DNA from 4 places in the Nocardia sp. NPDC004123 genome. Region 4 is predicted to be linked to each of the others. Evidence: riboswitches for the same ligand, from Rfam matches in the RefSeq annotation. Region 4 holds a riboswitch; each other region holds the start of a gene.
What was found. Region 4 has a riboswitch for S-adenosylmethionine ahead of ACWEQQ_RS01095 (amino acid ABC transporter permease). Riboswitches for the same ligand answer to the same signal wherever they lie in the genome.

Region 1 (3,199 bases), on a different contig from region 4:
ACATGGCTGTGCAGCACCAGCGCCTCCACGAACTTCTTGCCGGCGTCCACGCCGCCGGCCAGCTCGAAGGAGACGATGGCGCCGACACCCTTGGGCGCCAGCTGTTTGCCCCGCTCGAACCACGGGGAGCTGGGCAGTCCTGCGTAGTAGACCTTCTCGACGCCGGGCTGCTCGGTCAGGAACTCGGCCACGGCCTGGGCATTGGCCACATGCCGTTCGACGCGCAGGCTCAGCGTCTCGATGCCCTGCGCGATGAGGAAGGCGTTGAACGGCGACACCGCCGCACCCAGATCGCGCAGCAACTGCACCCGCGCCTTGAGCGCGTAGGCCGGTGCGCCGAGATCGGCGAACACGGCGCCGTGGTAGCTGGGATCCGGGGTGGTGAAACCCGGGAAGCGGGACTCACCCGCCGCGTCCCGCACGGTCCAGTCGAAGTTGCCGCCGTCCACGATCACGCCCGCGACCGCGGAGCCGTGCCCGCCCAGGTATTTGGTGGCCGAGTGCACGACGATGTCCGCGCCCAGTCGCAGCGGCTGGATCAGGTACGGCGTGGCGACGGTGTTGTCCACGATCAGCGGCACGCCCGCCGCGTGCGCGACCTCGGCGATGCCGGGGATGTCGAGCACCGAGCTGCTCGGATTGGCGACGGTCTCGCCGTAGAACGCCTTGGTGTTGGGCCGCACGGCCGTGCGCCACTGCTCGAGATCGTCCGGATCCTCGACGAAGCTGACCTCGATGCCCAGCTTGGGCAGCGAGTAGTGCAGCAGGTTGTAGGTGCCGCCGTACAGGTGCGGGCTGGCCACGATGTGGTCGCCGGCCTGCGCCAGATTCAGGATCGCGTAGGTTTCCGCGGCCTGACCGGAGGCCAGCAGCAGCGCGGCCACACCGCCCTCGAGCGCGGCGATGCGTTGCTCCACCGCGTCCTGGGTGGGGTTCATGATGCGGGTGTAGATATTGCCCGGCTCGGCGAGCCCGAACAGCGCGGCGGCGTGATCGGTGTCGCGGAAGGCGTAGGAGGTGGTCTGGTAGATGGGCAGGGCGCGGGCTCCGGTGGCCGGATCGGGAGCCTGTCCGGCGTGAATCTGCTTGGTCTCGAAGGACCAGCCGGCCGGATCCAGGGTGCCGTCAGCCGAGACGGCCGCGGGCGCGGTCGAGTCACTCATGTGTTCTGCTCCAAAAACAAGGTCGCCGAATGGCGGAAGTTTGACGTTACCGAGAGGCGAATGGGCTTCGACAACAACACATTTCGGTAGACCTCCTAGTTGCGCTTGCGTTCGGCCTTCGAACGCCGGGTCTGCACCCGGAGCACCCCACCGCAGCTGGAGGGTTGCCGATCAGCAAGCCGGGGCCTTAACGCTGATGCTCTTGACCTGTTGCGCGATTCTAGCGGGCGGACGCCGCTGTTTCGGAAGTGGGGCTGGCCACAGCGGGCCCCGCGCAGGTGCGCACGAATTCGTGATACGCGCCGACCACGGCCTCCGCCATGCTGCGCGGTGACTCGATCAGACGCTCGTCGGCGAAGCCGGAATCGGAGTCCGATTCGGTGCCGGCCCGCATGATGGCGTGGAAGGTGCCGAGCAGCAGCCGAACTCGCAGATCCGCGACGGTGGTGCCGAGGCGTTCGGCCAGCACCTGCGCGGTCTGCTCGGTCTTGTTCTCGGTGGCTGCCATGCTGCACGCCCGCACCGCGGCGGTGGACCGGATGATGCGCTGCATCTGCTGGAACCAGCGGAAGGGCAGCGGTTCGTCGTGGTCGACGACGCGGTCCACGATGGACAGGAAGCTGTCCAGCAGCGCTTTCAGCTCGTTGCCCGTGCTCGGCTGCTCACGCAGCGCGTCCGCGTGTGCCCGCGCCCAGTCGGCGATGGGCGCGATGACGATGTCTTCCTTGCTGTCGAAGTACCGGTTCACGGTGCGCGGCGAGACGTCGGCCTCGTCGGCGATCTGTTCCACGGTGGTGGCGTCGAAGCCCTGGGCGTCGCACAGCCGCAGGGCGACGTCGATGATCCGCGCCCGGGTCTGTTCCTTCTTCCGCTCACGCAGGCCCGGCCGGTGACGTGCGATCACACCGAGGTGAGTTGACAACTCCGACATACCTCCATGGTAAGGGTTCGGGCGCTTCTCACGTCCCATTATGCCAAATGTCGCAGAACGACAAATTTCTCTTGACGTCAATTGGCCTCGAGGGTCAAGATTGTCGAGGGTGTCCCGGACCGTCCGTGAGGAGACGACATGACCGCCGCGACAGAAACACTCGAAGACCGATCACACAGCTCGGACCAGCGCGGAGCCGCGCGCTGGTGGGCCCTGGGCGTACTCGCCATGGCCCAGCTGATGGTGGTGCTGGACGCCACCATCGTCACCATCTCCATGCCGTTCGCCCAGCGTGACCTGGGCATCAGCGACGGCGACCGGCAATGGGTGCTCACCGCCTACACGCTGATCTTCGGCGGCCTGCTGCTGCTCGGCGGCCGCCTCGCCGACTACCTGGGCCGCCGCCGCATGTTCCTGATCGGCCTGGTCGGCTTCGCCGGGGCGTCGGCGCTGGCCGGGCTCGCGCAGAACGGCGCGGAACTCTTCGCCGGGCGCGGGCTGCAGGGCGCGTTCGCCGCCCTGCTCGCGCCGGCCGCGCTGTCACTGGTGTCGGTCACCTTCACCGAGGCCAAAGAGCGCGCTCGCGCGTTCGGCGTCTTCGCGGGTGTGTCCGCGGGTGGCGCGGCCATCGGCCTGATCGTGGGCGGCGCGCTCACCGAATACGCCAACTGGCGCTGGTGCCTGCTGGTCAACACCCCGATCGCGCTGATCGCCTTCCTCGGTGCGCTCGCCTTCGTGGTCCGGGACGTGCCCGCGCCGCGCACCGGCGGCTACGACCTGCCCGGCGCGGTGACCGCCACGCTCGGCCTGGTCTCGGTGGTCTACGGCTTCAGCCGCGCGGCCTCGGACGGCTGGACCGCGAGCACCACCCTGGCCCTGCTGATCGCGGGCGTCGCGCTGCTCGCCGCCTTCGTCGCCATCGAGCGGCGGTCCTCGAATCCGCTACTGCCGCTGCGTATTCCGGGGGAGATCAACCGGGGCGGCTCGTTCCTGGTGGCGCTGCTGCTGCCGATCGCCATGTTCGCCATGTTCATCAACATGAGCTACTACTTCCAGATCACGCTGGGCTGGTCGGCGCTGAAGGCGGGGGTGGCGTTCCTGCCCT
Region 2 (3,199 bases), on a different contig from region 4:
TGGTGGTGTCGCGGCTCGGGCCGCCGCTGGCGCACGAGGCGGCGCAGTGGTTCCCGGAGCACGAGGTGCCGGGGATCGTCGCGATGTACCGGGAGTTGTATCCGGATCTGGCGGTGCACGCGGCGGAGCATCTGCCGGGGGTGGTCGACGCGCTGGCGGCGGTGCATCGGGCCGGTGGGCGGGTGCTGGTGATCACGGCGAAGAACGGGCCGCACGCGCAGTTGCATCTCGATCATCTCGGGCTGGCGGTCGACGAATTGGTCGGCGGGGCCTGGGCGGAGGAGAAGGGCGAGGTGCTGCGCGAGCGCGGGGCCTCGATCTATGTGGGGGATCATCTCGGCGATGTGCGGGCGGCCAAGGTGGCCGACGCGGTGTCGGTGGCGGTGACCACCGGGCCCTATGCGGCCGAGGAGCTGTCGGCCGCGGGCGCGGATGTGGTGCTCGGCGATCTGACCGAGTTCCCGCGCTGGCTGGCCGCCCACCTCGCCGCGTAACCGGCCGACTCGCAACCGCTCTCGGCGCACCGGCCGCGCGCGGTGCGGGTGCTCACGGATAGATCGGCGGGGCGAGCGCGAGGGCCACGGCGTGCGAGGGGTCGAGGGCGGGGATCGAGGTGTCGACCGCGTGGCCGTCGGCATCGCGTACCTGCCAGCCGCGCAGTGATACGACCGGGACACCGCGGTGGTTCGCCAATGCCAGCTCGGACAGGGTGCCCCACGAGCCGCCGATGACGATGACCGCGTCGGCCGAGGCCACCAGGATCGTATTGCGGGCCTCACCCATATTCGTATAGATCGCCGCGGACAGGCCCGGGCAGACCGCGTCACGATCCGTGTCGGGACGGATGCCGAGGACGAGTCCGCCTGCGCCGGAAGCGCCCTCGGTGACCGCGGCCATCACGCCCGAACCGCCACCGCACAGCACGGTCGCACCCGCCGCGGCGAGCAGCCGGCCCACCTCGCGGGCGGCCGTGGACTCGGAGTCGGTGCAGGTGCTGGGGCCGCAGACGGCAATTTGTAGGGGTGGCAAGGGCTTTCCTCTCGTCGGTGCGGACGGGTCGTTGGCATCAGGGTGATTCGAATGGTGTCGGCGCGGGGTGGCCGCGGCTACCGTTCTGCCCACGGTCACGAGTATCAGCATGTTCGAGCCCCGGCTCGCTGATCGGCAACCCTCGCGCGGCGGTGGGGTGCCCCGGGTGACGACCAGGCGGCGTCCACGCGGACCCCGCAAGCGCTAGTCGAAGGAGCACAGGTCCATGTCTGGATGCCGCCCGGCCAACGGCTGAGGCCCGGCGCCCGAATTCCATGCGGGCGATTCTCTTTCCCGCACCGTACGCCTTCGGCGGTCGCGGTCGAGTCCCCATGCCCCGGCGCGGTGTCGGTGCACGAGTGCAGAGGTAGCAATGAGCAGGAACTGGTCCGGGTCGCGTGGATTCCGGGTGTTGGTGGGTGTGGCGGCGGCGACCGCGGTGGCGGGGCTGCTGTCGGCGTGCGGGAACGAGTCGTCGGACAGCAAGGCGGACACCGTGTACTTCGGGGTGTCGGGCCCGAAGACGGGCGGGTCGGCCGAGTACGGGCGGCTCTGGCAGCAGGGCTTCGACCTGGCCCTGGACGAGATCAATGCGGCGGGCGGGATCGACGGCAAGAAGGTCGCGCTGAAATGGGAGGATTCGCAGTCGGATCCGAAGCAGACGGTGCCGATCGCCACCAAGTTCGTGGGCGACAAGTCCATCATCGCCGAGCTCGGCGACTTCTCCTCGCCCGCCTCCATCGCGGCCTCGCCGGTGTACAACCGCGGCAAGCTGGTGCAGTACGGGTTCACCAACTCCTCGGTGGATTTCACCAAGGGCGGCGACTACTCCTGGAGCCCCTCCATCACGCTGGACGTGTACATGGAGCGCAATGCCGAGTGGGTGCGGTCCAAGGCGAAGAAGGTCTCCGTCGTCTACCTCGAAACCGACTGGGGCAAGCAGGCTTTCAAATTCTTCGAGCAGTTCGCCAAGGAGAAGGGCATCGAGATCGCCTACTCCTCGGCCATCCTGCCGGATTCGCAGGACTTCCGGCCGGTGCTGATCAAGGGCCGCGACGCCAACCCGGACGCCTTCGTGCACCTCGGCTACGGCCCGGACGGCGCGCTGGTGGTCAAGCAGCTGCGTGATGTCGGGTTCACCGGGCAGCTCTTCGCCGGCCAGAACACCCCGCAGTTCATCGATCTGGCGGGTGCGGCGGCCGAGGGCGACATCGTGAACGGCGTCTTCACACCGTCGGATCCGAGCCCCAAGATCCAGAGCTTCGTCACCAAGTTCCGGGCCAAGTTCAATACGGACCCCGGCGATTTCAACGTCTACGCCTACGACGCGCTGAACGTGCTGGTGAAGGCCGCCAAGACCGGCGGCGCCACTCGCGAGGGCGTGCTGAAGGGCCTGCGCGAGATCAAGGACTTCGACGGAATCGGGCTGGGCACCTTCGCCTTCGATCAGCAGACGCGACGGCCCACCGGCGTGAAGCCGATCGAGCTGGAACTGCGCAGCGGCAAATTCGTGCCGGTCGGAAGCGCCAAATAGATGTTCGACACGCTCATCGCGGGTCTGGTGCACGGCAATGCGTACGCGCTCATCGCCGTGGGCATCACCCTCATCTTCGGGGTCAGCAATGTCATCAACTTCGCGCACGGCTCGATCTTCGCGTTCGGTTCGGTGCTGGGCTGGTGGCTGATCGCCCAGCACGGCGTGCCCTGGTGGGCCGCGCTGATCGTGGTGGTGGCGGCGACGGCGCTGGTCGGCGTCGCCATCGACATCCTGGCGGTGCGGCCGCTGCGGCGGGCCCCGGCCATTGCCGCCCTGCTGGCGACGGTGGCGGTCGGGCTGATCATCGAGAACGTGGTCGCCCTGGTATTCGGACCCGACACCCGGCCCTTCCCAGATGTTTTGCCCACCAACAACTTCCGGGCCGGCGGCGTGCGGTTCGGCACCTCCGACGTGGTCATGTTCGCCCTCACTCTCACGGTGATGGCGGGACTGTGGGCGTTCCTGCGCTACAGCCGCCACGGCCTGGCCATTCGCGCCACCGCGCAGGACCCGGACGCCGCCGCGCAGATGGGCATCGGTGTGGGCCGGGTGCAGTCGCTGGCCTTCGCCATCGCCTCCGGACTGGGCGGGCTGGCGGGCATCTTCGTCGGCCTCTACAACTCGAACATCTCG
Region 3 (3,199 bases), on a different contig from region 4:
GTGCCGGCCTGGTCGTCGAAGGGCAGCAGCGGGATGTTCTGCGACAGGTAGCCGACCGCGCGGTACACGGCCTGGATGTCCCAGTCCTTGAATTCGCCGGTGCCCTTGCAGTTTCCGGTGCCGTCGAGCTGGGTGCGCTCGGTGCGCAGGCCCACGACCTTGCCGTCGGCGCCGATAATCTCCGACGGGTTCTCGAAGAAGTGCAGGAACAGCTTGTGCGGGCGGTCGCCGACATCGCGGATGGCCCACTGCTCCAACGTATTGCAGATCATGTCGACCTGCTTGGAGTGGCGGCGCGCGGCCTCGGAGCCCTCGTCGTAGTCGATGTCCTCGGGGTCGACGATGACCTCGATGGTCGGGGAGTGGTCGAGTTCGCGCAGTTCGAGCGGGGTGAACTTGGCCTGGGCGGGCCCGCGGCGGCCGAAGACGTGGACCTCGAGGGCCTTGTTGTCCTGCAGGCCCTCGTAGACGTTCGGCGGGATCTCGGTGGGCAGCAGTTCGTCGCCGGTCTTGGCGAGCACGCGGGCCACGTCGAGGGCGACGTTGCCGACGCCGAGGACGGCGACCTTCTCCGCGTCCAGCGGCCAGGTGCGCGGCACGTCCGGGTGGCCGTCGTACCAGGACACGAAGTCGGCGGCGCCGTAGGAGCCGTCGAGGTCGATGCCCGGCACCTCGAGGGCGCGGTCGGCGTTGGCGCCGGTGGAGAAGATGACCGCGTCGTAGAACTGACGCAGGTCCTCGAGGGTGATGTCGACGCCGTAGTCGATATTGCCCAGCAGGCGGACCTGCGGCTTGTCGAGGACCTTGTGCAGGGCGGTGATGATGCCCTTGATGCGCGGGTGGTCGGGCGCGACGCCGTAGCGGATGAGGCCGAAGGGCGCGGGCATGCGCTCGTAGAGGTCGATGCTCACCTCGGCATCGGACTTCATCAAGGCATCGGCGGCGTAAATACCGGCCGGGCCTGCGCCCACGATCGCAATGCGTAGCGGGCGGGTCGCTGCACTCTGTTCGGTCATTCTTCCGCGCACCCTTTGGGTCGAAACTAACTTGTCGTCAAAACTCAGCCGTCGTTCTTAGCTTAGGCTAAGTTGACGCCCTGGCTTCGGTGACCGCCGTTGGCCCCCGACGCTGCAGCGTTGCTGCGTAGTCTTGCTATTCCCGCGCCTGGGGCGGAAATTCTGCTGATTCTATCGATGGCGCACGAGGCCCTTCACGCGCAGGGCCGTGAACTGTGGGAATGCCGAGGCCCGAACCGTGGGAACGCCGTGCCGGGCGCACGGCGGCGACCAGGCATGATCTACCCATGAGCGACGCCGAGGAGACAGCCGGGGAGACATCGGTTCCGATCGATCGGAACGAGGCCCGCAGCATGTGGCCGTTCCTGGTCGCGGCGAGCGTCATCGCGGTCGTGATCCTGGGCATTGTGATCGCGACGCTGGTCTCGCCGGTTGAGAAGAATGTCACAGATTCCGATCGGCTCGCGGTGGCCGCGGGCAAGTTCATCGAGGCCCGTAGCGAGACCGGCAAGTACGATCCGACCCTGTCCTGCAAGGGATTCGACGAGAATGCCTCGCCGCTCAAGGACGCGGCCGCGACCGGGGCGACCATCACGTTCGACAAGCTGGCCGACCCTGCCATCGACGGCGAGAAGGCCACGGCGCAGGTCACTTTCACGGTCTCCGGCGCCCAGACCACCTCGACCTGGCACTTCACCCGGGAGAATTCCCGCTGGTTGGTCTGCAATTCCTGACAACGGCCGAAGTCGCGGCCGGGGTTTGACAGTGGGGCCGTTTTTTCGGCACTCTCAACCCAGGTCATGAGTACCAGCGTCAAGCCCCGGCTGGCTGGTCGGCAACCCTCCTCCGCGGCGGGGTGCTCCGGGTGACGACCTGGCCTCGCATCGGACAGCGGTGCGGCAAGTGCGGATTCACAGGAGGTACAAGTGAGCTACGCGGGTGACATCACGTCGAAGCAGGCGTGGGAACTGTTGCGGGACAACCCCGATGCGGTGCTGGTGGATGTGCGCACCGAAGCCGAGTGGCGGTTCGTCGGGGTGCCCGACACCAGCGGCATCGGCCGGCCGACCGCGCTGATCGAGTGGGTGGACGTCTCCGGCACGCCCAATGCCCGTTTCACCGATCAGCTGAAGCAGGCGCTCGGCGATCGCGGCCAGGACTCGGTCGCGCCGGTCATCTTCATCTGCCGCTCCGGCCAGCGCTCCATCGGCGCGGCCACCGCCGCCACCACCCTCGGTATCGCCCCGGCCTTCAATGTGGTCGACGGCTTCGAGGGTGCGCTCGACGGTCAGGGGCATCGCGGCGGCACCGGCTGGCGGGCCGACGGCCTGCCCTGGCGTCAGTCATGAGTTTCGTGTCCGGCCGGATCGCAGGGAGGCAATCATGATCACCGGTGGTTCCTTCGACAAACCGCTCCCCGAGGGCGTCGGCCCCGCTACACAGGCCGTGCGCGGCGGCACTCGGCGCTCGGGCTTCGACGAGACCTCCGAGGCGCTGTTCCTCAATTCGGGTTTCGTCTACGAGAGCGCCGAGGCGGCCGAGGCGTCCTTCACCGGCGATATCGAGCACTTCGTCTACTCCCGCTACGGCAACCCGACGGTCGCCATGTTCGAGGAGCGGCTGCGCCTGATCGACGGCGCGGAGGCATGTTTCGCGACGGCCTCCGGCATGTCGGCGGTGTTCACTGCGCTGGGCGCGCTGCTCGCCGCGGGTGACCGCCTGGTGGCGGCACGCAGCCTGTTCGGCTCCTGCTTCGTGGTGGCCAACGAGATCCTGCCGCGCTGGGGCGTGGAGACCGTCTTCGTCGACGGCGAAGATCTGGACCAGTGGGAGCAGGCGCTGTCGGTGCCGACCCAGGCCGTCTTCTTCGAGACCCCCTCCAACCCCATGCAGACCCTCACCGATGTGCGCGCGGTCTCCGATCTCGCGCACGCGGCGGGCGCGAAGGTGGTGCTGGACAACGTCTTCGCCACCCCGCTGCTGCAGCGCGGCTTCGACCTGGGCGCGGACATCACCGTGTACTCGGGCACCAAGCACATCGACGGGCAGGGCCGCGTCCTCGGCGGCGCGATCCTCGGACCGCAGGACTACATCGACGGCCCGGTGAAGAACCTGATGCGCCACACCGGTCCGGCGCTGAGCCCCTTCAATGCGTGGACGCTGCTCAAGGGCCTGGAGACCAT
Region 4 (3,199 bases):
GCGACGGCTCGCCAGGGACATGGGCTCTTCCTTACCTAGTGGGAACACGTCAGAGGACGTGCGCGAGAAAGGCTTTGGTGCGCGGGTGCGACGGGTTGTCCAGCACCTGCGCGGGCGGACCCTGCTCGACGATGCGGCCGGCATCCATCAGCACCACGGTGTCGGCGACCTCGCGAGCGAAACCGACCTCGTGGGTGACGATCACCAGGGTCGAACCACCGCGCGCCAGATCCTCGAGGACATCGAGGACTTCACCGACCAGCTCGGGATCCAGCGCGGAGGTGGGCTCGTCGAACAGCACCACCTCCGGCCGCAGGGCGAGCGCCCTCGCGATGGCCACGCGCTGCTGCTGCCCACCCGATAACCGGCTCGGATACTCGTCCGCCTTGTCCGCCAGGCCGACCCGCGCCAGCAACTCCAGCGCCTCGGCGTTCACCTCGGCCTTCGAGCGGCCCTGCGCGGCCACGGGCGCGAGCGCCACATTCTCCCGAACCGTCAGGTGCGGAAAGAGATTGAAGTTCTGGAACACGAATCCGATGCGCGCCCGCTGCCGCAGGATCTCGCGTTCGTGCAGCTCGTGCAGCTTGCCAGCCTTGCGCCGGTAGCCGACCAGCTCGCCGCCGACCCGCACGGTGCCACCGTCCACCTGCTCGAGGTGGTTGATCGTGCGCAGCAGCGTCGACTTGCCCGAACCCGACGGGCCCAGGATCACCGTCACCTCGCCGGGGCGCACCGCCAAGTCGATGCCTCGGAGCACTTCAGTGCGGCCGAAGGACTTTCGGATGCCGCGCAATTCGATCGCGAACTCGGTCATCGCCGATCACCGGCCTTCGAACGACGGCCCTTCGAGAAGTGCCGTTCGATATAGAACTGAATGACGCTCAGCACGGTGGTCAGCAGGATGTACCAGACCGTGGCCACCATGAGCAGCGGCACCACCCGACCATTGCGGCCGTAGATGACCTGCACCTGATAGAACAGCTCGGCAATCGCCATGGTCGACACGATCGAGGTGCCCTTGAAAAGGCTGATCACCTCGTTGGCGGCATTCGGCAGAATTCCGCGCATCGCCTGGGGCGCCACGATCGTGAAGAACTGCCGCCGCCAGGGCAGGCCCAGCGACCGGGCCGCCTCCCACTGGCCCTCGTCGACCGAGACGATCCCGGCCCGGATGATCTCCGCCGAATACGCGGCCTGATGCAGCGCCAAACCGATGACAGCCGCGCTGAATCCGCTGATCACGCCATTGGTCTGGAATCGCGCGAACTCCGGCCCGAACGGAACGCCCAGCGACAGCGTCTTGTACAGGTAGGCCAGATTGAACCAGAACAGCAACTGCACGATCAGCGGGATCGACCGGAAGACCCAGACATAGGTCCACGAGATCGCCTGCAGCACCGGGTTCTTCGACAGCCGGCCCACGGCCAGCCAGACACCGAGAAAGAAGCCCAGCAGGGTGCCCCAGAAGGTCAGCTCCAGCGTCACCTTCAGCGCCGACAACACCGACTTCGCGGTGACATACTGCGCGAAGGTTCCCCAGTCCCAGCCCGGATTGGTGATCAGCCCGTGCGCGAACTGCGCGACCAGCACCAGCGCGATCGCCGCGGTGACCCAGCGCCACGGGTGGCGGGCGCGGACGATCGGCAGATCCCCGTCGCGGTGTTCGGCTCCGGGCTCCGTCTGCGTGGGCGCCGCCAGCGTACTCATGGATTCGTCCTCCATCGGTCCCGGCGGAAGCACCCGCACCACGTGCGCGGGGGTTGCTGCGATGTCTGCGAGCCGGGTCTCTCGATCGCTCTGGATGGTGTAGACGACACTACGAATTCCGACGGCGTATGTCGCCGGTCCCGATCAACGTGAATTCAATTGCATGACAGTCGTTTTCCGGAATTCCGGTGGAAACGGGGAAATCAGCCCGCGGCCTCGTCGCGCTCGGGGGCCCGGTCGTAGAGGGCGCGGAAACCGCTGCGGTGGAAGACCAGCGGCTCGGAATCGGGGTGCGTGCCGAGCCGGTGCACCCGCAGCAGCACCACCGCGTGATCACCGGCCGGAACCTGTTCGTGCACCGAGGTTTCCAGCCATGCCGTGGCCCCGGCGACGAACGCCGCGTTCCCGTTCCCGGGGTGCAGGTCGACATTGCGGAAGCGGTCTCCCCGCCGCGAGCTCAGCCCGCGCGCCGCCGGCTCCTGCTCGCTGCTGAGCAGGCTCAGGCCCAAACGGCTCGCCTGCTCCAGCCGCGGCCAGGTCTCCGACGAATACTGAATGCAGATCGACACCAGCGGCGGGTCCAGAGAGACCGGCACGAAGGTGCTCGCCACCAGGCCGTACGGTGTCCCGCCGAGGCGCGCGCACACGGCCACCACCCCGCTGGGAAAGTGCGAAAAGGTCCGCCGCAGATCGGTCCCGTCGACCGGAGTGAGCGCGGCAGCCGCGCCGTGAATCGAGGTCAGCTCGCCCATTGCCCCACTTCAGCACCGCCGTACGCGCCAGGACAGGATTGCATTCACCTCGATTGCAAGTCGGCGGCCGCGATCCCGGTGCGGGACAATGCGAAACCCCCGCCCGGCAGGCGCCGGACGGGGGTCGGGGATCCTCGCGATGATTACTTCGGCGCCTCGATGTGCGGCTGGTTGATGGTGACGAAGTAGTTGTAGGCGGCGGCGATGGCGATCGGCGCGGTCACGAACAGCTGACCGGCGATGGTGCCCAGGAAGCCGACGGTGGCGGCGCCCAGGATGCAGCCGCCGAGCGGGCCGAGGCCGAACAGGGTGGCCAGGGCGCCGGTGGCGACCAGGCCCACGCCGATGCCGGCGATGCAGCCGATGGCCGCGCCACCCAGCGCGCCGACCGTGGTGCCGATGGTGGCGCCGGTGGAGATGGTGTCCTTCAGGCGGTTCCAGGCGGCCTGTTCACGGTCGTAGTCCGACTTCCACGGAGCCTGGTCTTCGTAGGGCAGGTTGATCGGCTTGTAGACCGCGTGATCCGTGTCGTACTGCGGGGTCAGGGTCGCGGTGTGGTCGGCGATCTCCGCGGCGATCGGGAACTCGAAGTCGTCGACCCGGAAGTTCAGCGGCAGGCCGGCCAGCACCGTGCCATTGGCGGCCTTGATCTTGAAGGTGCCGTCCTCGACCACCATCGAGCCACCATCGGTGTGGATGATGGTGTTGGTGTCGGAAGTCGTTGCCGCGTAATCGATCAC

Region 1: another riboswitch for S-adenosylmethionine. It lies ahead of ACWEQQ_RS02950 (bifunctional o-acetylhomoserine/o-acetylserine sulfhydrylase); the one in region 4 lies ahead of ACWEQQ_RS01095 (amino acid ABC transporter permease).
Region 2: another riboswitch for S-adenosylmethionine. It lies ahead of ACWEQQ_RS32780 (ABC transporter substrate-binding protein); the one in region 4 lies ahead of ACWEQQ_RS01095 (amino acid ABC transporter permease).
Region 3: another riboswitch for S-adenosylmethionine. It lies ahead of ACWEQQ_RS30655 (rhodanese-like domain-containing protein); the one in region 4 lies ahead of ACWEQQ_RS01095 (amino acid ABC transporter permease).

The regions. Positions count from the first base shown of each region.
Region 1 covers NZ_JBSGGG010000002.1:103,025-106,223, reverse strand. Annotated here, with positions in the region: gene ACWEQQ_RS02950 (bifunctional o-acetylhomoserine/o-acetylserine sulfhydrylase) at 1-1,163, opposite strand, end outside; SAM riboswitch class IV at 1,260-1,371, opposite strand; gene ACWEQQ_RS02945 (TetR/AcrR family transcriptional regulator) at 1,384-2,094, opposite strand; gene ACWEQQ_RS02940 (MFS transporter) at 2,233-3,199, shown strand, end outside.
Region 2 covers NZ_JBSGGG010000026.1:6,173-9,371, forward strand. Annotated here, with positions in the region: gene ACWEQQ_RS32770 (HAD family hydrolase) at 1-494, shown strand, start outside; gene ACWEQQ_RS32775 (SLOG cluster 4 domain-containing protein) at 547-1,029, opposite strand; SAM riboswitch class IV at 1,123-1,239, shown strand; gene ACWEQQ_RS32780 (ABC transporter substrate-binding protein) at 1,403-2,563, shown strand; gene ACWEQQ_RS32785 (ABC transporter permease) at 2,564-3,199, shown strand, end outside.
Region 3 covers NZ_JBSGGG010000023.1:79,206-82,404, forward strand. Annotated here, with positions in the region: gene ACWEQQ_RS30645 (FAD-dependent oxidoreductase) at 1-1,016, opposite strand, end outside; gene ACWEQQ_RS30650 (Rv0361 family membrane protein) at 1,304-1,750, shown strand; SAM riboswitch class IV at 1,813-1,928, shown strand; gene ACWEQQ_RS30655 (rhodanese-like domain-containing protein) at 1,943-2,365, shown strand; gene ACWEQQ_RS30660 (O-succinylhomoserine sulfhydrylase) at 2,400-3,199, shown strand, end outside.
Region 4 covers NZ_JBSGGG010000001.1:242,682-245,880, forward strand. Annotated here, with positions in the region: gene ACWEQQ_RS01085 (ABC transporter substrate-binding protein) at 1-21, opposite strand, end outside; gene ACWEQQ_RS01090 (amino acid ABC transporter ATP-binding protein) at 50-814, opposite strand; gene ACWEQQ_RS01095 (amino acid ABC transporter permease) at 811-1,707, opposite strand; SAM riboswitch class I at 1,716-1,808, opposite strand; gene ACWEQQ_RS01100 (flavin reductase family protein) at 1,911-2,459, opposite strand; gene ACWEQQ_RS01105 (hypothetical protein) at 2,603-3,199, opposite strand, start outside.